4 regions of the Pantoea agglomerans genome follow, and region 1 is predicted to be linked to each of the others. Evidence: riboswitches for the same ligand, from Rfam matches in the RefSeq annotation. Region 1 holds a riboswitch; each other region holds the start of a gene.
The links. A riboswitch is a leader RNA that binds a small molecule or an ion and turns the genes downstream of it on or off. The one in region 1 is predicted to bind thiamine pyrophosphate.

Region 1 (7,283 bases):
CCAGCCGGAGAAACTGGTTACCCACTACTTTCCGCTCGCCGAAATCGAACGCGCGATGACGCTGTTCGAAAAAGACCCCCGCACCTGCTGCAAGGTTGTGCTGGCCATGTAGCTGTTGCCCTGCCCTCACCGGGGATTCAGCCGGCGGCGCGCTGCCGGCGTAATATCACTATAAAAAAGCGTTGGAGCCACTATGTTTAAAAATCTGCGCTGGACAATCGTACTGCTGCTTTTCCTTGTTTACATGATCAATTATCTCGATCGTGTCGCCCTCTCGCTTACCCTGCCGCTGGTAGAAAAAGATCTGGCGATTAATGCCGAACAGTTCGGCATGATCTTCGGCAGCTTCTTCTTCGGCTACGCCCTGTTTAACTTCGTCGGCGGCGTCGCCACAGACCGCTTTGGCCCGAAAATCGTGCTCGCCATCGCTGTCGGCATGTGGTCGCTGTTCTGCGGTATGACCGCGCTGGCGACCGGCTTCTGGTCGATGCTGATCCTGCGCGTGCTGTTCGGCATGGCAGAAGGCCCTATTTGCGCCTCGGCCAACAAAGCGATTAACGGCTGGTTCCCGAAAAAGCAGGCGGCGACCGCGATGGGTCTGCTGAGCGCCGGCTCGCCGCTGGGCGGCGCGGTTGCTGGTCCGATTATCGGCTATCTCGCCCTCGCCTTTGGCTGGCGTCCCGCCTTTGTGATCATCTGCCTGATTGGCCTGGTATGGATGGCGATCTGGCTGTTCGTTTCGGCGGACAACCCGGCGAAAAGCCGCCACGTTTCCGCCGAGGAGCGCGCGCTGGTCGACCAGCTAAAAGCCGAGCAGCCGGGCGAAGAGGCGGATCTGGCGCAGGCGTCGCACGGTTTTGGCTACTATCTGCGCCAGCCAGTTATCCTGGTCACCGCCTTCGCCTTCTTCTGCTACAACTATATTCTGTTCTTCTTCCTGAGCTGGTTCCCCGCCTATCTGGTGCAGGCGCACGGCCTGGATATCAAATCAATGTCCATCACCACCATGATCCCCTGGATTGTCGGCTTTGTCGGCCTCGCGCTCGGCGGCTGGATCTCAGACAAGATCTTCAATATTACCGGCAGGTTACTGCTCTCGCGTAAAATTGTGCTGGTGGTCTCACTGTTTGCCGCCGCCGTTTGTGTGGCGCTGGCGGGTACGGTAAAAGAGGTCAACTCTGCGGTAATGATGATGTCGATCTCCATCTTCTTCCTCTACATCACCGGGGCTATCTACTGGGCGATTATTCAGGACGTGGTGCACAAGAGCCGCGTCGGCAGCATCAGTGGCTTTATCCATCTGGTGGGCAGCCTGTCGGGCATCATCGGCCCGATCGTCACCGGCTTTATCGTGCAGCATACCGGCAAGTTTGACAGCGCCTTTGTGCTGGCAGGCGGCGTCGCTGCCGTCGGCGCCTTCCTGGTGCTGTTCGTTATCCGCAGCCCGAAAGCGAATAAGAAGCCGGTTTCGGTGTAAACAGATCGACATGACTGAATCCCGGGGCGCAGGACGCCCCGTTTGCCATAAGGACGAACTATGTTAGAGATTGATCGCCTCCCCGCCGACGTGCAGCGCCCGTGCTACGACCGCCGCAAGCTAAAAACCCGCATGGTGCATATCGGCTTCGGCGCTTTTCACCGCGCCCATCAGGCGCTGTGCAGCGACAAGCTGGCGGAACAGGGCAGCGACTGGGGCTATTGCGAAGTTAACCTCAACAGCGGCGAGCTGATCCAGGCGCTGCGCCAGCAGGATCACCTGTACAGCCTGACGGAGATGGCTGACGACTCGCTCACGACGCGGATTATCGGCGTCGTGACCTCGGCGCTGCACGGTAAAGGCGACGGCATTGAGGCGGTGATCGCCGCCATGAGCCAGCCAGACGTGGCGATTGTTTCAATGACCGTTACTGAGAAAGGCTACTGCCATCATCCCGCCAGCGGCGACCTTAACCCGGATCATCCCGATATTGTGCACGACCTGGCCCATCCCGATGCGCCGCGCTCGCTGCCGGGCCTGATTCTGGCGGCGATCCGCCGCCGCCGCGACGCGGGCCTGCCGCCGTTTAGCGTCATGTCCTGCGACAATATGCCGGAAAACGGCCACGTCACGCGCAACGTGATTGTGCAGCTGGCGCAGCGGCAGGATAGCGCGCTGGCGGACTATATTCAGCAGCATGTCACCTTCCCTTCGACTATGGTGGACCGCATTGTTCCGGCGATGACCGATGCCGCATTTGCCCGCCTTGCCGAACGTCTCGGCTCCAGCGATCCGGTGGCGGTTGAGGCTGAGCCTTTTTTCCAGTGGGTTATTGAGGATAACTTTGCGAGCGGTCGCCCCGCCTGGGAAGAGGCCGGCGCGGAGCTGGTGCAGGACGTACTGCCGTTCGAAGAGATGAAGCTGCGTATGCTGAACGGCAGCCACTCGTTTCTGGCCTATCTCGGCTTCCTCGCCGGCTATGAGCACATCAGCGACTGCATGGCGGACGCCAGCCTGCGCACCGCCGCGCGCAGGCTGATGCTTGAGCAGCAGGCGCCGACGCTGCGCACCCAGGGCGTCGATTTAACCGCCTATGCCGATTCGCTGATTGCGCGCTATGAAAACCGCGCCATTAAGCATCGTACATACCAGATCGCCACCGACGGCACGCAAAAGCTGCCGCAGCGCCTGCTCGACAGCGTGCGCTGGCACCTGAACAACGGCAGCAACTGCGACCTGCTGCTGCTGGGCGTTGCAGGCTGGATGCGCTATGTGGGCGGCGTGGATGAGCAAGGCGCGCCGATCGAGATCCGCGATCCGCTGAAGGCGGAACTGGCGGAGCGCGTGGCCGCCAGCGCCGAAGGCGAAGCGCGCGTGAAGGCGCTGCTGGGGATGAAGGCGGTCTTCGGCGAGGATCTGGCGCAGAATACGGCGGTGGTCGCGACGCTGACGCGCTTCTGGCTGCAGTTGCGCGAGCATGGCGCGCGCGCCACGGTGGCGCAGGTGGTCGCTTCGCTGTAATTGTTCAGTAGCAAAAGCGCTGGCGCAGTCGCAGCGCGCTGATTAGACTGACACTTTCCCAACGGGCTGGCTCAGGCCAGCCGTAATACGGATATGCCGCATGTCAATCGCCTATACCATCACCACCAGCGAACCGGTTAACCAGCAGATTTATCGTTATCTGCGTAAGGATATCGTGACCTGCGTCATTCAGCCGGGTTCGCTGCTGTCAGAAAAAGAAGTGTCCGCCCGGTTTAACGTGTCGCGTCAGCCGGTGCGCGAAGCCTTTATCAAGCTGGCGGAAGCGGGTCTGGTGCAGGTGCTGCCGCAGCGCGGCACCTTCGTGCGCAAGATCTCCGCGCGGCGCGTCGCGGACGGTCGGTTTATTCGCGAAGCGGTAGAGGTGTCGGTGGTGCGGCGCGCGGCGCTGGAGATTGAGCCGGCGGCGCTGATGGCGCTGGAGCACAACCTTCAGCTGCAGAAGATGGCCGCCGATCGCCATGACAGCCAGGCCTTTCTCAGCCTCGACGATGAGTTTCACCGCCTGATTGCCGAGAGCATCAACTGCCTGCTGGCGTGGGAAACGGTGGAGAATATTAAAGCGGCGATGGACCGCGTGCGCTTTCTGACGCTGAGCGAGGTCTCACCGCCGGACAGCCTGATTGAGCAGCACGAAGAGATTTTATCGGCGCTGAAGAACCACGACGCCGACGCCGCCGAAGCGGCAATGCGCCGCCATCTGCAGGAGATGATTTTCTCTATTACGCCGATCGCCGAGCGCAACAGCGAGTGGTTTGAGGCGCTGTAAGGGCGGCAGGCCTGCCGCCCTCTCTTTCCTACCACCAGCGATGAAAATGGTGTACCGGCCCAATTCCCCTGCCCACCTCCAGCGTATCGGCCTGCAGTAACGCCTGCTGCAGCCAGCCTTTCGCCTCGCGCAGCGTTGACTCCCAGCTGTCATAACGCGGGCGCAGCGCCGCCAGCGCAGCGGAGAGCGAACAGCCGGTGCCGTGGGTATGGCGCGTATTAACGCGCGGCGCGGTAAAGCGCTCCGCGCCGTCGCGGGTGATCAGCCAGTCCGGGCTTTCGCTGTCGCTGAGGTGGCCTCCTTTCATCAGCACCGCCTGGCAGCCCAGCGCCATCAGGGCTTCGCCTTGATCCAGCATCGCCTCTTCGCTGCGCGCCGGCGCGCACTCAAGCAGCGCCGCCGCCTCCGGCAGATTGGGGGTGATTAACGACACCTGCGGCAGCAGCCGTTCACGCACGCTGGCGATGGCGTCAGGCGAGAGCAAGGGATCGCCGCTTTTCGCCACCATCACCGTATCCAGCACCACGAAAGGGATAGCGGCGCGTTCCAGCTTCTCCGCCACGATCTGCACGATAGCGGTTTCCGCGAGCATACCGATTTTCGCCGTGTCGATGCGCACGTCGCTGAGCACGGAATCGAGCTGCGCCCCCACAAAGGCTGGCTCAATACGATACACCGACTGCACGCCGCAGGTGTTCTGCGCCACCAGCGCGGTAATCACGCTGGTCCCGTAAGCGCCGAGGGCGGAAAAGGCTTTCAGATCGGCCTGAATACCGGCGCCGCCGCTGGGATCGGTGCCGGCAATGGTTAACGCGTTAATACGCTTCATGCGCGCGCCTCCTGTGCCTGCTGCCACAGGGCGTCGATAAACAGCGTGGCGAAGCTACCGGGGGCGCCGGTCTGCGCGGCGGCGCGTTCCCCCGCCAGCGCCATCACGCGGCAGGCGCTGGCGATATTGCTTAGCCGTTCGCCGGGCAGGCTGCAAAAGGCGGCCACCACGGCGGAGAGCGCGCAGCCGGTGCCGACCACGCGCGTCATCAGCGCGCTGCCGCCGGACACGCTGAGCGTCTCAACGCCGTCGGTGACGTAATCGACCTCGCCGCTGACCGCCACCAGCGTCTGATGCCGCTGTGCCAGTTCGCGCGCCGCCTCAAGCGCCGCTTCCGCCTGATGCTGCGTATCCACGCCACGTCCACCGCCCCCCTGCTGCGCCAGCGCGAGAATTTCAGACGCGTTGCCGCGCACGGCGGCAGGCCGCAGCGGAAGGAGCTGCTGGCAGAACGCCGTGCGCAGAGTCAGCGCACCGACCGCCACCGGGTCGAGCACCCAGGGTTTTTGCGCCACGTTGGCCGCCTGCGCCGCCGCCAGCATGGCGTCGCGGCGATCGCGGGTCAGCGTGCCGACATTGATCAGCAGGGCATCGGCCACGACGGCGAACTGCGCGGCTTCATCGGGATCGATCACCATAGCGGGCGAGGCGTTAAGCGCCAGCAAAACGTTGGCGGTGATGTTCTGTACGACATCGTTAGTCATGCAGTGCACCAGCGGCTGGCGCTGGACGAAGCGGGCGAGTACAGGCGCGAAATGCGCGTCGGAAAAGCGTTGAGGTTGGCGGATCATTATAACTCCCAACCGGCGAGCAAGAAGGCGAATGCGGTCAGGCATCTGACTTCCCTACGCTGGCATTATCCAGATCAGGTGGTACGGGTATTTCTCAGCCTTCACAAAGAAGGGCACCCCGAGTCATAAGTACAAAATAAGTTACTCCCCGGCAGATTAGGGGAAGTGAGTTGCGGATACAAGCTCGCCGCGTGGGGTATTGCGTTTTGCATAACTGGTCTTAAAATCAACATCGCACAATACCCATAGTCAATGGAGGGACTTATGGCAAAAGGCGTTGTACTTTGCAAAGGAGATAAAACAACCTGCGGAGGAAAGATAATCGCGGGGACTGCCCTGGGTATTGCGTTCGGTAAGCCACAGGCCAGAGAAGGTGATCCTGGTGTAGTACCTGGTTCAGGAGGGGGCTACTTAGGCGGAGAATACTTATCACGTAAAGGAGAGGTCCTGGGTGAGTCAATATATGAGGTCATAGGTAAATAATGAAACTTATACCTGCTGTATGCACCTTTTTGTGTATCCTGTTTGGATTAATGTCGATTGGTTATTCTGTGTTAAAAAACAAACAGCATAATAAACTATGTGAAGCTTTTAAGAAAAAGTTTGGCTATTTACCCGCAGGTATAATCCTCGCTCAGGCGGGAGGGTTATTTTCATCAATACAAAAAGATTTTTATTTTATATTCCCCCTCATTGTTAAAAAAGGAAGTTTCGCAGTCAGAAACATGAACCCTGATCATTATGATTTCATTAAATATCAGCCCAAAGAAATGACTTCATGGTTAAAAGTTAAATTCACACTATTCCTGCTAGCTGCCATATTCTTTTTCGCAACCATCGTAACCTCCTATTTATTTGAATGAACACAACAAGGATTCATGCGTAATTTTTTGATTAGATCTCATTGCAGTGATTTATTGTCAGCTTACAGAAGCTATCCCATAACAAGCTGAGGGTAAGGAAAAAATATGCAGGCAGCATTGAACAGCCCCTTCGCGTTACTTTTGACCTGGGATCTGATTTAGATGCACAATATTTTTCACCTGTCCTGAACTTGTCGAAGAGAGAGACTAAGCCTGCCGTTCCCTTCTCATGGATTATGCTGGTTAAAGACAGTCTCGACAGCGGCCTCTGATAAGCGCGTTAAGAATTTTCCACTGCAGCGCCTCGCCGCCACCAGGCGTCGCGGATGCACAGAGCAGATGCTATTTCCCGACCCTGTATCGGAAACGAAAGTTAAATGGCTGGAAACGAGCGGTATACTATGACACTCATTATTTATTCTGAAAAAATCGACAGGGGTAAAAAACGCTTTACCATAAGCCAGTATCGCACGCCCATCAGTTATAAACGTTCACTGCTCCAACGATAATAAAAGATCTGCTCTACACCGCCTTTCAGCTATTCAATTGCTCATTAATGTAAAGTAATTGTATGCAATTAGCTTTCAACGCCAGCTTAGCAGGGATATTAACATGCGTGAAAAAACTTTCCGTATTGCGCTGCTGTTTAATGCCAATAAAGCGCATGACCGGCAGATTATCGAGGGCATTGGTGAATATCTTCACTCATCACATACGCTGTGGGATGTTTTTATTGAGGATGACTTCCGCAGTAACATTGTTAAAATAGGCAACTGGGATGTGGATGGTATTATCTCTGACTGTGATGATGTTGCCGTCGAGCAAGAGCTGACAAAGCTGAGCCTTCCGGTGGTTGGCATCGGCGGCTCCTATTTCTCAAAAGATGATTTCCCCCCGCTGCACTATGTCGCCACCGATAATGAGGGGCTGGTCAGGGTGGCACTGGATCACCTGATGAATAAAGGCATCCATCACTTTGCCCTCTACAGCTTTCCAGCCTGCCGCAACAAGCGCT
Region 2 (7,283 bases), 1.7 Mb from region 1:
AGCGCGCTTTGCCAGCGCTGAAAGGCGGTGCGATTGGAGGCGACGGCATCGGCCCAGCGCGTCGGTTCCGGCAGGCGATAGCCGCCCATGCACTTTTCCACCCAGTGCAGCGCGCTATCCAGGCTGACGCGGTGACCGGTCGCGACGAAAAGCGGGTTGCAGCGCGCTTTGCTGCGCCATACCCAGCCGATCTGCTCGCCTTTGTCTATCAGCGGCTGGCGCGATCCCGGCTCGGCATCCAGTTCGGCAAAGCGGCCGCACAGACGCTTTTTCGCCACGCCGATGGTCGGAACGTCAACCAGTAAGCCAAAGTGGGAGGCGACGCCGAGGCGACGCGGGTGCGAAATGCCGTGTCCGTCGACAAAAAGAAGATCCGGTTTGCGCTCAAGCATTTCCCATGCCGCCAGCAGCGCAGGATATTCGCGAAAAGAGAGGAAGCCGGGAATATAGGGCATGGTGGTGGCGATGCGCGCGACGCGATGCTCCACCAGCTTCAGGGAAGGATATTCGAGGATAACCAGGGCGGCGCGCGTCACCGCCCCTTCCTGTTCGAATCCGACGTCGGCACCGCCGATAAAACGCGGCGGCAGAACGTCGAAATCATCCTGCCGCACGACCTCTGCAGCGCGCTGTATCTGTTCTGCGCGCAGTGCAGCAATGTCCATACTTACTCCTGATGATATTGGCCTGAGAGGCGGTGCACCGCCTCAACGAACACGCCTGCATGCTCTGGCGGCACATCCTGATGGATGCCATGCCCCAGATTGAAGACGTGACCGCTGCCCGCGCCGAAGCCGTCGAGAATGCCCGCGACTTCCTGCTCGATACGCGCAGCCGGCGCATAAAGCATAGACGGATCCATGTTGCCCTGCAGCGCGACTTTATCGCCAACGCGACGACGCGCCTCGCCAATATCGGTGGTCCAGTCCAGACCGAGCGCATCGCAGCCGGTCGCGGCCATCGCCTCCAGCCACTGCCCGCCCCCTTTGGTGAAGAGCGTAATCGGCACGCGGCGCCCTTCGTTCTCATGCAGCACGCTGTCGACGATCTTATGCATGTAGTAGAGCGAGAAGTCGCGGTAATCGCGGCCGGTCAATACGCCGCCCCAGGTGTCAAACACCATAACCGACTGCGCGCCGGCGCGGATCTGCGCGTTGAGGTAGAGAATGACGCTGTCTGCCAGCTTATCGAGCATCGCATGGAGCGTAGCGGGATCGGCATACATCATTTTTTTGATTTTAGTGAAGGCCTTGCTGCTGCCGCCTTCAACCATATACGTCGCCAGCGTCCAGGGACTGCCGGAAAAACCGATCAGCGGCACTTCGCCGTTGAGGTTTTTGCGAATGGTGCGCACGGCGTTCATCACATAGCCGAGTTCCTGCTCTGGATCGGGCACCGGCAGTTTGTCGACATCGGCGCGGCAGGTAATCGGATTAGAGAAGCGCGGGCCTTCGCCGCTTTCAAAGTAGAGTCCCAGTCCCATCGCGTCGGGAATAGTCAGGATATCGCTGAAGAGGATCGCCGCGTCGAGCGGATAGCGGCGCAGCGGCTGCAGGGTCACTTCACACGCCAGTTCGGCGTTTTTGCACAGCGACATAAAATCGCCGGCTACGGCGCGCGTCGCTTTATACTCCGGCAAATAACGCCCGGCTTGTCGCATCATCCATACCGGCGTGATATCGACGGGTTGACGTAACAGGGCACGCAGATAACGATCGTTCTTCAGTTCACTCATTTCAGGACTCTCTCAATTTCAGGCGCGTAGTGTAACACTTCTTACGCCTCGCCGCGGCAGATGGCGACGGTATCTTCAATTAGCCGGCGCGCCACGGTGCCCGGCGGTGGCAGCAGCGGCAGCGCGTCGTAGCGGTACCAGCCGGCGTCCAGCAGCTCTTTATTATCGATTTGCAGATCGCCGCCGTCATACTCCGCCATAAAGGCCATCATCAGCGAATGCGGGAAGGGCCAGGGCTGCGACGTAATGTAGCGCAGGTTTTTGACGCGGACGTTACTCTCTTCCATCACCTCGCGCGCGACCGCCTGCTCCAGCGTCTCGCCCACCTCGACAAAGCCCGCCAGCACGGTATAAATGCTGTTGCGATGACGCGCATGGTTCGCCAGCAATATTTCGTCGCCGCGGCGGATAGCGACGATAATGCAGGGCGCGATTTGCGGATAGTAGCGCTCGCGGCAGTGTCCGCACAGACAGGCGTTTTCATGCTTGCTCAGATGCATTTCGTGGCCGCAGTAGCCGCAGAAGCGATGCGAACGGTAAAACTCCGCCAGCTGTACGGCGCGCCCGGCGAGCTGAAACAGCCCCGGCTCTTCATCGATCAGCTGACGCACCGAAAACATATCGCGATCGCGATTTTCACACACCAGCCATACCGTTTCGCCTTGCCACTCGCCAACCGCCTGCGCTCTGCTTCCGGCCAGCTTAAACGCAGCGGCGCTGCCGTGAGGCAGATCGCCCTGCGGCAACCAAAGTTTCTGTTCATGGCTGACAATCCACCATCCAGCGTCTACGCTTGAGATCTCATGTTGCATCTAATCGTCATCCTTAGCGTCCTATCGATACGCTGAAGTCCTGATGTTAAGTGTGTAGACAAACAACTATACCCTAAATCGTCCAGCTTGCAGGCGGCACCACGCCAGCCACAGCGCGACGGGAAGGGAACTTTCTTTACATGGAGTCAGATATGCTTAACCAGTTAAACGTCCTGACCGAGCGCGTAGGTGGCAGCAACGAACTGGTAGATACGTGGCTGGACGCCCGTCGCCAGCTACTTGTTTCTTATTACCATCTGGTTGGGCTGAAGCCGAACAAAGATGCGCTCACCACCTTAGACGAGCAGGCGCTCGACAATTTTTGTCACGGCCTGGTCGACTATCTTTCCGCTGGCCACTTCAGCATTTACGAGCGCATCATTAATGAGATGGAAGGCGACAGCCCGATGATTGCCGCCGCGCAGGTCTATCCGCCGCTGGAGGCCAACACCGAGCGCCTGATGCAGCTTTATGACGGCCATCTGCAGCAGTCGATCGACGATGATAACTGCGTCGATTTTCAGCTGGCGCTGTCGGAAGTCGGCGAAGTGCTGGAAGCGCGCTTTACCCTGGAAGACAAGTTAATTCAGCTCGCCTGGGACAACAGCCTGGTGCGCGCGCCGGTAGCCAACGACAGCACGCAGCTGTCGCGTCCGGCTTAAGGTTAGCCAATTGTAAATCGCTTGTTATTCTGAACCAGCCCTTCTATGCTGAACGGGTTTTCGGTTCTCTCGTCGAAAACCCGTTTTGTTTTTTGTGCCATGTGCACGGGCGTTTTGCGTGTAAAGCGTAAAACGAAATCTTGTCGGAGTGCCCGCAAGGGCTGAGACCGTTAATTCGGGATCCGCGGAACCTGATCAGGTTAGAACCTGCGAAGGGAACAAGAGTAAATATCATCAGTACGCTGGCGTTTTTGCCTGCCGTCTCTGTTACTCCTTCCGAACTCCGGACAAGCAACGTTCCCCCTCAACAGGAAAATTGCTATGTCTACGACCAAAACCAACCGACGTGAACAGCGCGCTCAGGCGCAGGCCTTTATTGAGGCGCTTCAGAGCGGCGTCGCTTTCCCCAACTCGAAACGTATCTGGATCCAGGGCAGCCGCGACGATATTCGCGTGCCGATGCGTGAGATCCAGCTTAGCCCGACGCTGCTCGGCGGCGATAAAGATCGTCCACGCTATGAAGAGAATGAGGCCGTGCCGGTCTATGATACCGCCGGCCCCTACGGCGATCCCGAGGCGGTTATCGACGTGCAGCGCGGGCTGGCGAAGCTGCGCGCCGACTGGATTGCCGCGCGCGACGACAGCGACGTTCTGACGCACACCAGTTCGCGCTATACCCAGCAGCGGCTGGCCGACGACGGGCTCGACCATCTGCGCTTCGAGCGGCTGCCGCAGCCGCGGCGTGCAAAGGCGGGACGGCGCGTCACCCAACTTCATTACGCGCGTCAGGGCATCATCACGCCGGAAATGGAGTTTATCGCCCTGCGCGAGAACATGGGTCGCGAACGCATCCGCAGCGAAGTGCTGCGCCAGCAGCATGAGGGCTACGGCTTTGGCGCGCAGCTGCCGGAAAATATTACCCCTGAGTTCGTGCGCCAGGAGGTGGCCGCCGGACGCGCCATCATTCCCGCCAACATCAACCATCCCGAATCGGAGCCGATGATTATCGGCCGCAACTTTCTGGTCAAGGTCAACGCCAATATCGGCAACTCAGCGGTCACCTCTTCCATCGAAGAAGAGGTAGAGAAACTGGTCTGGTCGACGCGCTGGGGCGCCGATACCGTGATGGATCTCTCTACCGGCCGCTATATCCATGAGACGCGCGAGTGGATCCTGCGCAACAGCCCGGTCCCCATCGGCACTGTCCCTGTTTACCAGGCGCTGGAGAAGGTCAACGGCGTTGCGGAAAATCTCGACTGGGAGGTCTTCCGCGACACGCTGCTGGAGCAGGCGGAGCAAGGCGTCGACTACTTCACTATCCACGCCGGCGTGCTGCTGCGCTATGTGCCGATGACGGCAAAGCGGCTCACCGGCATCGTCTCGCGCGGCGGGTCGATTATGGCTAAATGGTGTCTGTCGCATCATCGGGAGAGTTTTCTCTACGAACACTTTCGCGAGATTTGTGAAATCTGCGCCGCCTATGACGTCGCTCTGTCGCTCGGCGACGGCCTGCGTCCCGGCTCGATTCAGGACGCCAACGACGAGGCGCAGTTCGCTGAGCTGCACACGCTGGGGGAGCTGACGAAGATCGCCTGGGAGTATGACGTGCAGGTGATGATCGAAGGCCCCGGCCATATCCCGATGCAGATGATCCGCCGCAATATGACCGAGCAGCTGGAGCACTGCCACGAAGCGCCATTCTATACGCTCGGCCCGCTGACGACCGATATCGCCCCCGGCTACGATCATTTTACCTCCGGCATCGGCGCCGCCATGATCGGCTGGTTCGGCTGCGCCATGCTCTGCTACGTAACGCCCAAAGAGCACCTCGGCCTGCCGAATAAAGAGGACGTTAAGCAGGGGCTGATTACCTATAAGATCGCCGCCCACGCGGCGGATCTGGCGAAGGGGCACCCCGGCGCGCAGATCCGCGATAACGCCATGTCCAAGGCGCGCTTTGAATTCCGCTGGGAGGATCAGTTTAACCTGGCGCTCGATCCCCACACCGCGCGCGCCTATCACGACGAAACCCTGCCGCAGGAGTCAGGCAAAGTCGCGCACTTCTGCTCGATGTGCGGGCCGAAATTCTGTTCGATGAAAATCAGCCAGGAGGTGCGCGACTATGCTGCCAGTCAGCAAGGCGAGGCGCAGCCGATCGCAATCGGCATGCAGCAGATGTCTGAAACCTTTCGCCGCCGCGGCGGCGAGCTTTATCACTCAGCCGACGCGCTGAACGAGGAGAAGCTGTGAACGCCCCCTTTCCCACCACCGCGCCGCGCTTAGGGCTCTACCCCGTCGTCGACAGCGTGGAATGGATTGCGCGACTGCTGGAGGCCGGCGTGCGCACGATCCAGCTGCGCATTAAAGATCAGCAGGACGAGGCGGTTGAGCCTGCGGTTGCAGAGGCGATTGCGCTCGGCAAGCGTTACAACGCCCGTCTGTTTATCAACGACTACTGGCGGCTGGCGATTAAGCATCGCGCCTACGGCGTGCATCTGGGCCAGGAGGATCTGGATGTCGCAAATCTTAACGCCATTCGTGAGGCGGGGTTGCGGCTGGGCCTGTCGACCCATGACGACCACGAGCTGGATCGCGCGCTGGCGATACGCCCTTCCTATATCGCGCTGGGGCATATTTTTCCTACCCAGACCAAAGCGATGCCGTCGGCGCCGCAGGGGCTGATCGAGCTTCAGCGGCATATTGCGCGGCTTGAAGGCATCTCCACCGTGGCGATTGGCGGCATTAGCCTGGCGCGCGCGCCGGCAGTGCTGGCGACCGGCGTCGGCAGCATCGCCGTCGTCAGCGCCATTACCCAGGCACCGGACTGGCGCGCCGCGACCCAGGCGCTGCTTGCGCTGGCGGAACCGCCGCCGGGTTTATAACGCGGAACGCGCCGCGCAAAACGGGGCAACATCCCGCAACGCCGGTAAAAAGCGTGGAAAACGGCGCGCAGCGACAGACTTTCTCGCTCGCGCCGTTTTTCTGCCGCGCTACAGTGGCTTTCGCCGGGTATTCCGCCCGGCCAGGGCCGGGACCTCCCCTTCACCCACTCCGGCCCTGCCTCACTATTTCGTCAGGAGGGTTTCATGCTGCAGGGAGTCTGGAGAGTGTTCGCTCGCGCAGGCGGCTATCGCGCGCTCGACGGCCTGGCCTACTTTTTCCAGCGCCTTTTCGACATGCTCATCCGGCGTTACCGCAAAGCTCAATCGCAGGCAGTTGCGATATTTTCCCGACGCGGAGAACAGCGATCCAACCGCAATCTGAATATGCGAATCGCGCAGCTCGCGATTAAGCCGCACGGCGTCAAACGCTTCCGGCAGTTCGACCCACATCATAAAGCCGCCCTGCGGACGCGACACGCAGATGCCGCAGGGAAAATAGTGGCGCACCCAGCAGCTAAAGCAGTCGTAGTGGCGCTGGTAGAGCTGGCGCATGCGCCGCAGATGCGGCTGATAGTAGCCCTGGCGAATAAACTCCGCCATGGCATGCTGCGCCAGCGTGTTGCTCGAGCCGGTGGCGATATATTTCATATGCAGCACGCGATCGCGATAGCGTCCCGGCGCAACCCAGCCGATACGCAGGCCAGGCGCGACCGTTTTCGAAAAAGAGCTGCACAGCAGCACCCGACCATCCAGATCGAGCGATTTCAGGGTGGATGGTCGCGGATACTCCCAGGCCAGCTCGCCGTATACGTCATCCTCAATCACCGCCACGTCAAAACGCTGCGCCAGCGTCAGCAGCGCGCGCTTGCGCGACTCCGGCATAATAAAGCCCAGCGGATTATTACAGTTGGGCACCACCATCACCGCCTTAATAGGCCACTGCTCAAACGCCAGTTCAAGCGCCTCCAGGCTGATACCGGTGACCGAATCGGTAGGGATCTCAATGGCGCGAATGCCGAAGCCGCGCAGGGTCTGCATGATGCCGTGAAACGACGGCGACTCCACCGCGATAATATCGCCCGGCTCGCATACCGCGCGGATCGAAACCGACAGCGCCTCATGGCAGCCGGTGGTAATAACGATATCGTCAACCGACAGCTGGCAGCCGCTGTCGATCGCCAGCCGCGCCACC
Region 3 (7,283 bases), 2.0 Mb from region 1:
AGCGCTTCCAGCAGCTGCGGTCGGGTATCGACATAGATCAGGTCGAAGTCGAGCGCGCTGGCGTCGCCGTTGGGCGGGCCGAGCATAAAGACCTGGCGCTGGCCGCAGCCCTCCAGCCCAATGCAGTAAAGCTCGCCGTGCTGGGTGGTTTCGATATCCAGCGATACCCACTTCAGCGGCGGACGATAGTCGGGGTGGGGCTTCAGGCGCGCGTTGACCAGGGTATCGCCCTGCGGTTCGCCGCTGAACCACACCGGTGCGGTGATAAAGCGCTCCATCAGGAAACGCTCCGGCGGGCGGATATCCGCTTCGAACACCGGAATGCCCTGTTCGCGCAGCAGCTTCTCCAGCCGCTGCAGCTGGCGATGCTGGCGGCAGTAGAGGCCGAAGACCGGGCGGCGGCGAAAGTCCTTTAGCGCCAGCGGCTGCAGGCGCACCTGACGCTCGTCGCGCAGCAGCGCTTCCACCTGCGGCTGATAGTCGCGCGGAATAAAGGCTACCGACTCCTGAGCCGGCAGAACCACGCGCTGCGGGCCGCTGTCCGTCGCCAGCCAGTAAACGATTTCGGTGCCCTGAGCGCTGTCGCGCCAGTGGCGGGTAAGCAGGAATCCTGCGCGAGGCGTATTCACATCGGCTCCAGACGAAAAAACAGCCAGAGTATAACATGGTTATTTATCCAGTGCGCGCGGCGCGCTTTTGTCAACATCGCCCTACAATTCTTACCTTGACGCTGTGGTGCCGCCTCAGGACAATCCAGCATCCAAAGTCTGAGTAAGGAAGGTTATGGAAGCCTGGATTCAACATCTGTTTACGCAGTCGCTGGAGTACGCGCTGATCGCCGTTGCGCTGGTGACCTTTCTTGAATCGCTGGCCTTTGTCGGCCTGCTGCTGCCGGGCACCGTGATGATGGCGAGCCTGGGCGCGCTGGTAGGTAGCGGTCAGATTGGGCTTTATCCCGCCTGGGCGGCGGGCTTTGTTGGCTGCCTGCTGGGCGACTGGATCTCATACGGCATTGGCTGGAAGTTTCAGGGGCCGCTGCACCGCTGGAAATACCTGCAAAAATATAAAGGGCTGCTGGATAAAACCGAGCACGCGCTGCATCAGCACAGCATGTTCACTATTCTGGTCGGGCGCTTCGTCGGGCCGACGCGTCCGCTGATCCCGCTGGCGGCCGGCATGCTTGAGCTGCCGGTGCGCAAGTTTCTGCCGCCGAACCTGATTGGCTGCGTGCTGTGGCCGCCGCTCTATCTGCTGCCGGGCATTCTGGCGGGGGTGGCGATCGACGTGCCGAAGGATGCGCAGAGCGGCGCGTTCAAGTGGCTGCTGTTGCTGGTGGCGCTGCTGGTCTGGCTCGGCTGCTGGCTCGGCTGGCGCTGGTGGCGCAGCGGCAAAAGCCGCGACTGGGCCACCGCCTGGCTGCCGCCTGCGCGCCTGCGCTGGCTGGCACCGCTGAGCATCGCGATTGCGGTCGCCGCCTTCGTCGCGATCCAGTTCCATCCGATGATGCCGCTGTTCCGCCAGCTGTTATGGCGCGTGTTCTTTGCCTGACGATCGCGCGATGCCGAGCACGTCGGCCTCGCGCGTGCCGCCCGACAGCAGCGTCTCGGTCGCGCCGTCCCAGTAGACGCGACCATCGACGATCACCAAACTGCGCGGCGCAATCTGCTGCGCATCCTCCAGACTGTGCGACACCATCAGCAGGGTAATCGCCCGCGCCTCGCAGACGCGCCGCACCAGCTGCAGCATCTCGTTACGCAGCGCCGGATCGAGCGCCGAGAAGGGCTCGTCCAGCAGCAGCACCGGCCGGTCGCGCAGCAGACAGCGCGCCAGCGCGGCGCGCTGACGCTGGCCGCCGGAGAGCTGGCCCGGCAGGCGCGTCAGCAGATCGCTTAATCCCACCTGATCGGCAATCTCTTCCAGCTGCCGCCGCTGCGCGGCGTTCAGCTTCAGCCCAGGGTGCAGACCCAGCGCCATATTCTGCTGTACGCTAAGGTGCGGAAAGAGGTTGTTCTCCTGAAACAGCATCGACACCGGACGCTGCGACGGCACGCTATGGGCGTGATCCGCGCCGTCGATGCGCAGCGCGCCCTGGCTCACCGGCAGAAAGCCGGCGATCAGGCTGAGCAGCGTACTTTTACCCGCACCGCTGGGGCCGAGCACCGCCAGCCGCTCGCCGCGTTCGGCGCTGAAGCTGAAACGCATCGGCAGATGCTGATAGAGGTAGGTGAGATTAGTCAGTGTCAGCATGGTGGCCAGGTAATTTTTCCATCAGGGTAAACAGCAGCAGGCAGATCGCTAACAGCAGCAGGGCGGTAACCGCGCCGTCCGCGCCGCGATAGGCGCCGGTCTGCTGATAGAGGTAAAAAGGCAGGGTTCGGAAGTCGGCGCTGCCGAACAGCGCCACCACGCCGAAGTCGCCGACAGAGAGCACGCAGGCAAAGGCCAGCGCCTGCGCCAGCGGACGCTTCAGCGCGCGCAGCTCAATCAGCCGCAGTCGGTTCCAGCCACTAATCCCCAGCGAGGCGCACAGGTGCGAATAGCGCTCGGCGCTGTCGCGCATCGGATTTTCCAGCACCTTTAGCGCATAGGGAATGGCGAGCAGCGCGTTGGCGAAGATCACCAGCCCGTCGGGCGAGTCGGGCAGGCCGGTGGTGGCGTTAAAAAGTAAAAAGAAGCCCGTGGCCAGCACGATGCCCGGCATTGCCAGAATCAGCATGCCGCTGGTCTCCATCACCTGCGCTGGCAGCGTGCGCTGGCGCTGGCGCAGCTCGCGACTGCTCCACAGCAGCATCATGGTGAGCGTGACGCAGAGCGCGCCCGCGCCGATGGCGATACGCAGCGAGGTCAGCGTCGCCTGCCATAGCGCCGGCTGCGCCAGCGCGCCGCCCGATATGCCGCGCAGCCCGTCAACCATCACCGCCAGCAGCGGCGGCAGCAGCAGTAACAGCGCCAGCGCGATAAGCAGGCCGTCGCCGATGCGTGCGCGCCGCGAATCGTGCGGGTCGCGCCAGCCCCGCAGCTGCGCGCTGCCCGCAGGTATCGCCTTGCTGAAGCGCTGGCTCAGCAGCACCAGCGTCAGGCAGAAGGCGAGCTGGATCAGCGCCAGCAGCGCGGCGCGGCCGGGATCGTAGTCGTAACTCAGCGCCTGAAAGATCGCCAGCTCAATGGTGGTGGCCTGCGGGCCGCCGCCCAGCGAGAGCACGGTGGCGAAGCTGGCGAAGCAGAGCATAAAAATCAGCGCGCCGGTAGGCAGTAGCTGGCGGCGCAGCCAGGGCCACTCCAGCAGGCGGAAAAGATGCCAGCCGCGCAGCCCGAGCTGGGCGGCGAGCTGACGCTGCTCGCCCGGAATCGTCTCCAGCGTCTGCAGCATCAGGCGCGTCGCCAGCGGCAGGTTGAAAAAGCAGTGCGCCAGCAGAATGCCCTGCAGCCCATAGGGCGAAAAGCGGTAGTCGACGCCGAACAGCTGGCAGAGCTGCGCCAGCCAGCCAACGCGGCCATAGACCGTCAGCAGGCCGAATACCGCCACCAGCACGGGCAGCACCAGCGTCATGGCGCAGAGGCGCAGCAGCAGCTGACGGCCGGGAAAACGCCGTCGGTAGAGGGCGCGCGACAGGGGTATCGCAGGCAGCAGCGACAGCAGGGCGGAGAGCAATGCCTGGGTGAAAGAGAATCGCACTACGTGGTGCAGATAGCTGTCGTGCAGCAGCGCGCGCCAGTCGCCCGTCGGCGCGCTGGCCCAGAGCGCGCCGAACGCCAGCAGCGCCACGCCGCACAGCAGCAGCGCGGCGCTGCTGCCCGGCACCATCCAGAGTGGGATTAGCGGCTGACGGCGCGTTGCCATGCGCTAATCCAGTCTGCGCGCTGCTGCGCGACTTCCTGCGGGCTAAACTGCAGCGCGGTTTGCGGCACGCTCAGGGTCTGATAGCCCGCGGGCAGATCGCTTTTTATCACCGGATACATCCAGTTGCCGGTCGGGATGGTGTTCTGGAAGGCGGGGGTCAGCATAAACTGCATAAACTGCTGCGCCAGCTTCGGCTGCTTGCTGCTGGCAAGCTGCGCGGCAACCTCGACCTGCAAATAGTGGCCTTCGGCGAACGGCGCGGCGGCGTAATTCTCTTTCTTCTCTTCGATCAGGTGATAGGCGGGCGAGGTGGTGTAGCTCAACACCAGATCGCCTTCCCCTTTCAGGAACAGGCCGTAGGCTTCACTCCAGCCCTTGGTCACGGTAACGGTTTTCTGCGCCAGCTTCTGCCAGGCCTCTGGCGCCTTGTCGCCGTAAACCTTCTGCATCCAGAGCAGCAGACCCAGACCCGGGGTGCTGGTGCGCGGATCTTCGTAGATCACGCGCCATTTTTGCGGGCTCTCCACCAGCTCTTTCAGGCTGGTGGGCGGGTTTTTAAGGCGCGTTTTGTCATAGACGAAGGCGAAGTAGCCGTAGTCGAAGGGCACGAAGGTTTGATCCTGCCAGCCGCCCGGCAGCGTCAGGTTATGGAGATCGACCCCGCTTTTAGCGAACAGGCCGGTCTGCTGCGCCGCCTGTAGCAGGTTGTTATCGAGGCCGAGCACCACGTCAGCCTTGCTGTTTTTGCCTTCCATGCGCACGCGGTTCAGCAGCGAGACGCCATCCTCCAGCGCCACATAGCGCAGCTCGCAGCCGCACTGCGCCTCAAAGGCTTTTTTCACCGCCGGGCCGGGGCCCCATTCGGCGGAAAAGGAGTCGTAGGTGTAGACGGTCAGGGCCGGTTTTGCCGCCAGCGCCGGCACGGACAGCAACATCAGCAGAGGGAGGATCTGTTTAACCACTTTGCGCTCCTGAGGGAGAATTGTTATGAGTCGCAAAGGATCTGAGCGTAGCAGCCTCTCAAATCCCTACGTCGGTATTAACCGAATCAGGTTCGACGGGTTTCTCTCAGCCTTTTGCAGGCACCCCGTTGAGAACGGCTCATTCTAGACATTTCGTCGCCAGGGGGAAAGCGTCACAGCGTCGGCGGCGCGAACCAGGCGGATTTAAAGTCGAACCAGCCGAGGGTATTCAGGCGCACGCCGCGCATGCTGCGCTGGCCTTCGAGCAGCAGCCAGTGATGAAACAGCGGATGCAGACTATCCGCATCCAGCAGCCGTTTGCTCCACTCCGCCAGCGGCAGGGTTTTGCCTCGCCAGCGCGCGGCGTCCGCTTCCCAGTCGAGCGGCAGACAGTGATGCAGCAGCGGAAGCTCGTAGAGCTGGGCGAACAGCGAATACTCCAGCGGCAGAGTGAAATTGACGCTGCCGAGCCAGATGTCGCTTTCCGCCTCGCCCTGATGCCAGGTTTCATACTCGACCGCGCGGGTAATCAGCCGCACGTTATGCTGCGCCAGCAGCGGGCGCAGCGCGCTGGCGATCCCCTCATGCTCCACGTGCTGGCTGTACCACGTCAGCGTCAGGCTCTCCAGCCCGGGCGGCTTGGTCGCCGGCGTAAGATCGCGGCGATGATGCCAGCGCGGCAGCAGGCCGTAAGCGGGATACCAGTAGCGCTGGTAGCCAGCCTCGGCATAGTTAAGCAGGGCGACGGGATTCAGCAGATGGCAGAGCCAGCGCCGGACGGCGGCATCGCGTCCCTGAGCGGAGCGCTGGTCGAACAGCAGAAAATAGCAGCCCTCTTCAAGACGGCTCTCTTCCAGTTTTTCATCCTCGGCGGCACCTTGCAGACGCACGCCGGCGTAAACCAGCTCGTCGCTAATCTCCGGCAGCACCCAGATAGAGACATCATCGATCAGGGCGCGAAAGCCAAAGTAGTCGTCAAACGCCTCGATCTTCAGCTGACTCTGCTGGTTGCGCACTACGCGATAGGGGCCGGTGCCGACCGGATGGCGGGCGAAGTCGCGCATCTGCGGCCATTCACGCGGCAGGATCATGGCGCTGACGCTGCCGAGCAGCCACGGCAGCCAGTCGTCGGGTTCGCTCAGATGGAGATCCAGCGTCCAGGGCGCGGGTGAATCAATGCGCTGAATATGGGAGAAGAGCGGCTGCGGACGCAGGCGTTCCAGGCTCGACGTCACGTCCGCCATCTCCAGCTCGCGGCCGTGATGAAAGCGGATCGCCGGGCGCAGGTAAAAACGCCAGTGCAGCGGCGAGATCGCCTGCCAGTGATGGGCGATATCCGCCTCTACTTCCCCGTTTTCCTCATTTATACGCGTCAGGCCGTTGAAGATCTGACGCGCCAGATGCGTTTCAGAACGGCGCAGCGGCGAGCCGGGCAGCAGGTTTAGCAGCGGGCGATAGTAGAGCACGCGCAGAATATGTTTACCCTGGCGAAAGCTGCGGCCGAGATGGGCGCGGATCATCTGGCGCACCTCCGCCTTGTCGCCCACCAGCTGCACCAGCTGATCGATGCGATCCTGCGCCAGCAGATCCTCAGCGCGCTGCTGCTGCAGCGCCAGGCCGGTATAACGGAAAATAAGCTGCGAGCGCTTGCCTCGTCCCGCCTCTGCCTGCCAGGTGAGCCAGCCCGCCTCCTGCATCGCGTTAAGCAGGTTACGCATATGGCGACGCGAGCAGTGCAGCTGCTCAGCCAGCTCGCTGAGCGTGACCAGCTGGCTTTCGCCCTGGCAGCTTTGCCACAGGCGGATAAACTGCTGCTTAAGGCGTGATGAGGACATAAAAGAGGAACTCCCTGTGAAAAGCGCTCAGTTTTTCCTGCCTCATATTAAGGGCAAACTGAGCGCTATTGGAAGAGCGGGAGGCATTCAATACGGAATGGCGCTCGACCACGATTCCGCTGCGGCGGGATCTTTCTGAGTAGGGTGCAATTACACCGCCAGCAGAGATTTTTCCTGCTGGCTTTTTTCTGTTGCGCTAGAATCCTCTCTCTTGTTTTCCTGCTTTTACCACCGTAAAGGGATGTCGCTATGAAGTCGCTGTTAACCCGGAAGCGCCGTATCAATCCGGTCTTTCTCGCCTTTATGGCCGCCTCTTTTATGATCGGCGTTGCCGGCGCGCTGCAGGCGCCGACGCTGAGCCTGTTTCTGACGCGAGAAGTGCAGGCGCGCCCCCTCTGGGTCGGGCTCTTTTTTACCGTTAACGCCATCGCGGGCATCCTGGTCAGCATGCTGGTGGCGAAGCGCTCTGACAGCCGCGGCGATCGCCGCACGCTGATCCTCTTTTGCTGTGCGATGGCGTTTTGCAACGCGCTGCTGTTCGCCTTTACCCGCCACTATCTGACGCTGATTACCCTGGGCGTGCTGCTCTCGGCGCTGGCCAGCGTGTCAATGCCGCAGATCTTCGCGCTGGCGCGCGAGTATGCC
Region 4 (7,283 bases), on a different replicon from region 1:
AATAAGGCTTTTTTTAGCGGGAGTCTGGCATGTCTGCATACTTACTGGTTTCGCTTATGGCGCTCTGCATCGCGCTGGGATTCTTAATCACGGGCGTTAAGCGCCAGCAGAAAAACCTGCTGACGCGAGCGGGCGTCTATGCGGTGGTGGCTGTGGTACTGCTTATCCTTGGTCTGGTGATGAATTAGTTCAGCAGTCCGGCATATATCTCGAAATTCTCCTCATCGAAGCAGACGACGATCACCTCTTCCAGCGCGGGATTGTCCGCCAGCGCCTCGCGCATCGCCGCCAGCGCAATCTCAGCCGCCTTCTGCTTTGGAAAGCGGTAGATGCCGGTGCTGATGCTGGGAAAGGCGAGCGTTCTGATATCGTGCTGGCGCGCCAGCGCAAAGCAGCTCTGATAGGCGCGCTTTAGCAGCTCCGCCTCTTTTTGACTGCCGCCGTTCCAGACCGGCCCGACAGTATGGATCACATAGCGCGCGGGCAGTTTGCCTGCGGTAGTGATCACCGCGTCGCCGGTATGGCAGCCGCCCTGACGGTTGCGAATGATTTTGCACGCCTCCAGTATCTCCGGCCCGCCGGCGCGGTGAATCGCGCCGTCCACGCCGCCCCCGCCGAGCAGCGAGCTGTTCGCCGCGTTAACGATAGCGTCAGCCTCAATTTTGGTAATATCGCCCGCCACCAGCCTGATCTTCTCTGTCATCGTAAGCTCCTTATGCTTTTTCTTTAGTCTAGTCGCGTCGGCTAAAGAGCATGAGACAAAGCGCGCATTTACTGCGACGGCAGCGAGTAGCGCGTCATCGGTGCCATCTGGCTGATAAGCTTATTGTCCAGCATATAACGGGCAAAAGCCTGATAGCGCGCCGCGTCGAATCGGCCGGCATCGCTGGCGAACAGCGGCAGCGTCGCCTGCCACGCCTGATGGTTAAGCGGCGTATCGAGTTCCGGGTAAGCGCGGATAAATGCCTGCCAGACCGCTTGCGGATGCGCGCGCAGGTAAGCCACCCCCTCGTTCAGCCCGTGAAGAAACTTGCCAATGCGCGGATCGGTCGCCGCCGTATTAGCGTTGGCCAGCAGGATCAGTTCGTCATAGGCGGGCACCCCGTGATCTTCCGGCTTGAACGTCAGGGTATCCGCGCCCTGCTGCTTAAGCTCCAGCAGCTCATAGTTGCGATAAATGGTCATCGCGCCGCTGATTTTGTGGCTGAGCAGCGCCGAGGCGGCATCCATATTGAGGTTGATCAACTTCACCTTATCAACGTCCACGCCCGCTGACCTGAGCATGGTCTGGATGGCGACATCCTCAAAGCCGGGAATAGCGTAGCCGAGCGTTTTTTCCTCGAAATCTTTTAGCCTGTGGATATCGCTGCTTTTCAGCGCGGTCAGGGTATTGAGCGGCTGGTCGATCAGCGTGCCGACGCGGATCGCCGGCACCCCTTTATCCACCAGCGTGTAGAGCTGCGGCTGGTAGCCTACGGCGAGGTCCGCCTTCCCTGCCGCAAGCAGCAGCGGCACCGAGGCGGAGTCCGCCGGCGCAATCATCTCGACGTCCAACCCCTGACGCGCAAAGGCGCCGCTCTCTTTGGCGGCAAAGATCGCCGCATGGTTGGGATTAACGAACCAGTCGAGCAGCAGGCGCACCTTCTGCGCCGCCTCGGCGGGCGCGGCCGCAGCGATCAGCAGCGCCGCCAGCATCAGCATCACTTTTTTCACGATTATTCCTTATGCAGAGTAGAGAAAGCGGCGGCGCAGCAGCGCGACAACGCCGGATAACAGCAGCGCCAGCAGCATTAACAGCGCCAGCGCGGCGAAACTGAGCGGCGTGTCGAGACGCGCGCTGGCGTGCATCATCAGATAGCCAAGCCCTTCGCTGGCACCGACCCATTCGCCGATCACCACGCCTACTGGCGCGAGGATCGCCGCCATCTGCAGGCCGGAAAAGAAGTTCGGCAGCGCGGCGGGCCAGCGCACGTGCAGAAACAGCCGCAGCCGCGATCGGTTCATGGTCTGCGCCAGCTCCAGCCAGCCGGGCGGCGTGCGACACAGCCCGTCAAACAGCGACAGACAGAGCGGGAAAAAGACGATCAGCGCCGCGACCGCCACTTTGGAGGCGACGCCGAAGCCGAGCCACAGCACCAGCAGCGGCGCCAGCGCGAATACCGGAATGGTCTGGCTGGCGGCGACCAGCGGAAACAGCAGGCGGCGCAGCAGCGGACTGGCGGCCATCGCGATCGCCAGCAGCACGCCCGCGCCGCCGCCCAGCAGCAGCGCCAGCGCAATCTCGCCGAGAGTATAGAGCGCGTGATGGGCCAGCAGAGCGTGCTGTTGCCGTAGCGCCTGCCCCACCGCCTGCGGAGAGGGCAGCATAAATGCGGGCACGCCGCTGTAGCGCGCCAGCTGCCACGCGCCGCCGACGATCGCCAGCAGCCAGGCCAGGCTTAGCAGGCGCTTAATCATGGCTGAGCAACTGAAACAGCTGGCTTTGCGCCCGCAGGATCGCCTCTGACTGCGCCGCGCGCGGCACCTCGCCATCGGGGGCGGGCACGTCGCGGACGCGCAGCGGCACATCCTCCAGCAGCCAGATATCATGCGCCAGGCGGCACGCCTCGAGCGGATCGTGCGTCACCAGCAGCAGCGTTTTACCGCGCAGCAGCCCGGCGGTCAGGCTCTGCAGACGGAGTCGGGTCATCACGTCGAGCGCGGCGAACGGCTCATCCATCAGCACCACCGGGCGATCCTGATAGAGGGTGCGCGCCAGCGCGACGCGCTGGCGCATGCCGCCGGAGAGGGAATCGGGCCGCGCATCCCCCAGCCCGGCGAGGTCAACCTGCGCCAGCAGCGCCTCGGCGCGTTTGCCGTCGGGCCGCTGGCCGTTGAGCCGTGCGCTGAGCATGACGTTGTCGCGCACCGACAGCCAGGGATAGAGATCGTCACGCTGCCCCATCCAGGCGACCTGCTGCGACAGCGCCCCCGGCAGCGAGCTGCTGACGCCTCCCTGCTGCGGCGTCGACAGACCCGCCGCCAGTCGCAGCAGCGTGCTCTTGCCCGCGCCGCTGCGGCCCAGCAGCGCGCTGGTTTTGCCGCCGCGCAGCCGCAGGCTAAAGCGCGCGCAGAGGGGTTTGCTCTGCCAGCCGAAGGTGACGTCGTCGAAGAGAATATCGGGGCCGCACGGCGTCAGGCTCATAGCTGGTTCGCCGCGATAATCGCCAGCTGGCTGACGCCGCGCTGCGCCAGCGCGTCCGCCGCCTTCGCCGCCCGAATGCCGCTGGCGCACACCAGCACCACGCGCCGACCGACCGGCGGCTGCCATGTGGCGATCGCCTCAGGCAGCAGCCGCTCGACCTGCGCCGCCACGCTGTGCGGCGCTTCCGCCAGGCTGCGCAGCTCAAGGATACAGTCATCGTCACGCAGCAGATCGCGATCGATAAAGGGAACGGCGGGCTGCGTCGGCTCCTGTGCGTCGTCAAAGCGAAAGGCGCGGAAGTGCCACTGGCTAAAGTCGCAGTTCACCAGGCTACCGAGCGGCGACGGCGTCAGGCCAAGCAGCACGCTGAGCGCCATCTGCGCCTGCATCGCGCCCAGCGTTGCCACCGCTGGCCCCATAACGCCCGCGGTCGCACAGCTGGCGGCCGAGGCGGGCAGCCGCGGAAACAGGGCACGATAGCCCGGCGCGGTGCCGCAAAAGCCACCGACATAGCCCTGCCGTCCCAGCACCGAGGCGCTGATCAGCGGAATATTGCGCAGCTGGCAGGCGTCGGAGAGCGTATAGGTCACGGCGAAGCTGTCCGCCGCGTCGATCGCCAGGTCCACCTGCGACAGCGCCTGCCCGACGGTACTGGCGCGCAGCGCCTGCTGCTGCGCCTCGGTGATGCAGTCGCGGTTGCGCGCGGCCAGCGCACGCGCGGCGCAAAACGCCTTCGGCTGGCCAACATCCTCCTCGGTGTAGAGCGTCTGGCGATGCAGATTGTGCAGCTCCACCCGGTCAGGGTCCCAGATGCGCAGAAAGCCGACGCCCGCCCCCGCCAGCAGCGGCAGCAGCGCCGATCCCAGCCCGCCCGCGCCGACCACCAGCACGCGCGCGGCGCGCAGCCGCCGCTCTCCCGCCTCGCCGATTTCCGGCAGCATCTGCTGCCGCTGATAACGATTCATCATCTTGTCCTGTTAGCTGAGCTGCGCCAGACCAAACACTGGCGTTGACGCGGCGGCCATATCGCGCCGCTCCATCAGGCCCGCCTGATGCGCCTGATGCCCCGCGCGGATCGCATCCGCGAAGGCGCCCGCCATCGCCGCCGGATCCTGCGCTTTCGCCACCGCGGTATTGAGCAGAATGGCGTCAAACCCCATCTCCATCGCCTGCGCCGCCTGGCTCGGCGCGCCGATACCGGCGTCAATCACCAGCGGCACCCCGCTGAACCAGGCGCGGAAGCTGCGCAGCCCTTCGATATTGCGCAGCCCCTGACCAGAGCCGATGGGCGCGCCCCAGGGCATCAGCACTTCGCAGCCCGCCTCCAGCAGCTTTTCGCCGACAATCACATCCTCGGTGGTATAGGGAAAAACCTGGAAGCCGTCCGCGCAGAGAATGCGTGCCGCCTCTACCAGCGCGAAGGGATCGGGCTGCAGCGTGTCGGCGTTGCCGATCACCTCCAGCTTTATCCAGGGGGTGTCGAAGAGTTCGCGCGCCATATACGCCGTGGTCACCGCCTCTTTCACGCTGTGGCAGCCAGCGGTATTGGGGAGCACGCGGCGGTTGAGCTGGCTGAGCAGATCGCGAAACGCGCCGCCCTGGCTGCCTTCGCGCCGCAGGCTGACGGTGATGATCTCCGCCTCCGCAGCGCAGATCGCCTGCTGCAAAACAGCGGGCGACGGGTAGCCAGCGGTGCCAAGCAGAAAACGCGAACGGGGAACAAAGCCGTAGAACATGGTTTAGCCTCCCTGCATCGGCGACAGCACTTCGAGACGGCACCCCGCCTCCAGCCGCTGGCTCTCATACTGCGCGCGCGGCAAAAACTGGCCGTTATAGGCGCTGGCGACGCAGGCGGCGTCGATCTGACGCTCCTGCAGCAGCGCGGCGACCGTCGCCGCCTCGGTTTCCACTCGCTGACCGTTAAGTTCGATTTGCATCATTCGACTCCTGACTAAGCAGTTGTATAAGCTGCTGCGCCATGGCGGGCGCAAGCAAAAAACCGTGGCGGTACATGCCGTTAAGGGAGAAAACGCCGTCGCGGTAGCGCACTTCGGGCAGGTTATGGCGATAGGCGGGACGCCGTCCCGTCCCGCTCTCGACAATGCGCGCTTCGGCCAGCGCCGGGTGGATGCTCCAGGCGGCGCTGAGCAGCTCCATCATGGCGCGGGCGCTAATCGGGCTGGCGTCGTCGCTCTCGACCATAGTGGCGCCGAGCATAAAGCGGCCCCCGGCGCGCGGCACCAGATAGCAGGGAAAACGCGGATGCAGCAGCCGGATCGGCCGGGAGAAATGAAGTTCGTCGCACTGCAGGATCAGCATCTCGCCGCGCACCGCGCGCAGTTCAGGCTGACGTTCCACGGCGTGAATGCCGCGGCAGTCGATAAGGGTTCCGCCTGGTTTACCGCGGTGAAAGGCGACGCCGCGCGCCTCCAGGCTGGCGCGCAGCTGGCGCAGGGCGTCGCGCGGATTAAGATGCGCTTCATCGGGAAAAAACAGGCCGCGCGCAAAGCGCCCCGCCAGCTCAGGCTCAAGCTGCGCGGGATCCGCCCACTGGTGCTGCCGCGTCATGCGGGCAAAGCGCGTCAGCTCCGCCGCGTCGCGCGGCGACGCCACCACCAGCGTGCCCTGATGCGCGACGCCGTCAACCCGCTGCGCCCACCATCCGGCGGCGCGCTGCCCCAGGTCGATAACCTGTTCAGGCGCGCTCTCCCCTTCGCAAAAAGGCGCCAGCATACCGCCTGCCCAGTGCGACGCGGGGGTCTCGTCGCTGACGATTACCTCTGGCGTTTCGCCCTGTTCAGCCAGCAGCGTGGCGACGCATAGCCCGGCGACGCCGCTGCCGAGTACCGACCAGCGGCTCATGACGCGGTCCTGACAGAGAAAAGTGTTTGAAATAGAGTTAGGTTCACGCTGGCCTCGACGTTGACGACCCGTGATACGTGAAGGGAAAGAGCGTGAGCAATGATCGAGCTCGCGCGGCAGGCATCTCATAAAGCGTAAAAACAATGAGATACAAGTCTTCCTACGCCAGTATCAACTGGGTCAGGTTCAAAGGGTCGCTAAACCGCGCGCTGCGCTATTAGCCTCTCAGTCTCTCTGGCGAGACTCCCCCGACGGCCATTAGTTGTAGGGCAACTGCCTGCCCGACGTCAAGTACGGCGTGTTAATCAGCGGTCTCGCTGCGGGCAGTGAATCGCGCTGACGCCACCCGGCGCCGCTCGCTTAAAACCGAGTAGATACCGGCGAACGCCACCAGGCTGGCACCGATCAGGGTGAGCTTTTCCGGCAGCGCGCCCAGGAAAATCACGCCGATAATCACCGACCAGAGCAGCGAGCTGTAATCGAACGGGGCCAGCAGCGAGGCGTCAGCGTAGCGCATGCTCAGCGTCAGCAAAATTTGCGTCAGTCCGCCGCACACGCCGCATCCCAGCAGCAGAAGCAGCTGCTCGCCCTGCGGAAAGCGCCAGCCAAACGGCAGCGTCAGCAGCGAGGTGGCGCCGGTCATAGCGGTAAACCAGAAGGCGATCGCGCCCGGCTTCTCCTTGCCGCTCAGATAGCGGATCTGAATCAGCGCGCCCGCCGTGCAGAGCGCCGAGAGCAGCGCCAGCAGCACGCCGACGGAAGCGGCCAGGCTGGCCACCGTCAGCCTGGGCGGGCCGCTGAGCGACAGGTGGCCGGAAAGCATAATCACGATCCCCGCGAAACCGGCCACCACCGACAGCCAGCGGTTGAGCCGCACCTTTTCACGCAGCACCACGGCGGCAAGCAGCACGGTGAACAGCGGCGCGGCGTAGTTGATGGCGGTGGCGTCGGTCAGGGAGATATAAATCAGCGAGAGATAGCTCAGGTACATGCTGCAGGTGCCCGCCAGGCCGCGCCCGATATGCCCTTTCACATTGCGGGTTTTTATTCCCTGAATAATGCCGCCCTGAAAGGTCAGCCATAGCAGCAGCGGTATTACGCCTACCAGCGAGCGGAAGAAGATCACCTCCCCGACCGGCAGCGCCCCCTCCAGCCCTTTTACGCAGGCAAGCATCAGCGTCGAGCTAAGGGTCGCCATAATTTTAAGTGAAATTCCCGTCGACGCGCTCACGTCGCG

Region 2: it holds a riboswitch for thiamine pyrophosphate, as region 1 does, so the genes downstream of both, thiC (phosphomethylpyrimidine synthase ThiC) here and thiM (hydroxyethylthiazole kinase) in region 1, are expected to answer to the same signal.
Region 3: it holds a riboswitch for thiamine pyrophosphate, as region 1 does, so the genes downstream of both, thiB (thiamine ABC transporter substrate binding subunit) here and thiM (hydroxyethylthiazole kinase) in region 1, are expected to answer to the same signal.
Region 4: it holds a riboswitch for thiamine pyrophosphate, as region 1 does, so the genes downstream of both, LB453_RS02430 (FAD-dependent oxidoreductase) here and thiM (hydroxyethylthiazole kinase) in region 1, are expected to answer to the same signal.

Annotation. Positions count from the first base shown of each region.
Region 1 is NZ_CP083809.1:1,356,696-1,363,978, reverse strand. Features, by position in the region: gene LB453_RS09125 (Zn-dependent oxidoreductase) at 1-112, shown strand, start outside; gene LB453_RS09120 (MFS transporter) at 194-1,477, shown strand; gene LB453_RS09115 (mannitol dehydrogenase family protein) at 1,538-2,998, shown strand; gene LB453_RS09110 (GntR family transcriptional regulator) at 3,099-3,785, shown strand; gene thiD (bifunctional hydroxymethylpyrimidine kinase/phosphomethylpyrimidine kinase) at 3,814-4,614, opposite strand; gene thiM (hydroxyethylthiazole kinase) at 4,611-5,405, opposite strand; TPP riboswitch at 5,440-5,536, opposite strand; gene LB453_RS09095 (hypothetical protein) at 5,670-5,888, shown strand; gene LB453_RS09090 (hypothetical protein) at 5,888-6,268, shown strand; gene LB453_RS09085 (XylR family transcriptional regulator) at 6,881-7,283, shown strand, end outside.
Region 2 is NZ_CP083809.1:3,777,665-3,784,947, forward strand. Features, by position in the region: gene nfi (deoxyribonuclease V) at 1-665, opposite strand, end outside; gene hemE (uroporphyrinogen decarboxylase) at 668-1,735, opposite strand; gene nudC (NAD(+) diphosphatase) at 1,777-2,547, opposite strand; gene rsd (sigma D regulator) at 2,700-3,209, shown strand; TPP riboswitch at 3,344-3,444, shown strand; gene thiC (phosphomethylpyrimidine synthase ThiC) at 3,531-5,459, shown strand; gene thiE (thiamine phosphate synthase) at 5,456-6,091, shown strand; gene LB453_RS20760 (PLP-dependent aminotransferase family protein) at 6,275-7,283, opposite strand, start outside.
Region 3 is NZ_CP083809.1:3,380,533-3,387,815, reverse strand. Features, by position in the region: gene polB (DNA polymerase II) at 1-629, opposite strand, end outside; gene LB453_RS18910 (DedA family protein) at 784-1,548, shown strand; gene thiQ (thiamine ABC transporter ATP-binding protein ThiQ) at 1,525-2,247, opposite strand; gene thiP (thiamine/thiamine pyrophosphate ABC transporter permease ThiP) at 2,231-3,841, opposite strand; gene thiB (thiamine ABC transporter substrate binding subunit) at 3,817-4,803, opposite strand; TPP riboswitch at 4,849-4,941, opposite strand; gene sgrR (HTH-type transcriptional regulator SgrR) at 4,977-6,638, opposite strand; gene LB453_RS18885 (MFS transporter) at 6,888-7,283, shown strand, end outside.
Region 4 is NZ_CP083808.1:519,547-526,829, forward strand. Features, by position in the region: gene LB453_RS02390 (hypothetical protein) at 30-188, shown strand; gene LB453_RS02395 (O-acetyl-ADP-ribose deacetylase) at 185-703, opposite strand; gene LB453_RS02400 (ABC transporter substrate-binding protein) at 772-1,713, opposite strand; gene LB453_RS02405 (ABC transporter permease) at 1,723-2,457, opposite strand; gene LB453_RS02410 (ABC transporter ATP-binding protein) at 2,450-3,184, opposite strand; gene LB453_RS02415 (HesA/MoeB/ThiF family protein) at 3,181-4,149, opposite strand; gene LB453_RS02420 (thiazole synthase) at 4,162-4,920, opposite strand; gene thiS (sulfur carrier protein ThiS) at 4,924-5,121, opposite strand; gene LB453_RS02430 (FAD-dependent oxidoreductase) at 5,105-6,046, opposite strand; TPP riboswitch at 6,187-6,306, opposite strand; gene LB453_RS02435 (DMT family transporter) at 6,348-7,277, opposite strand.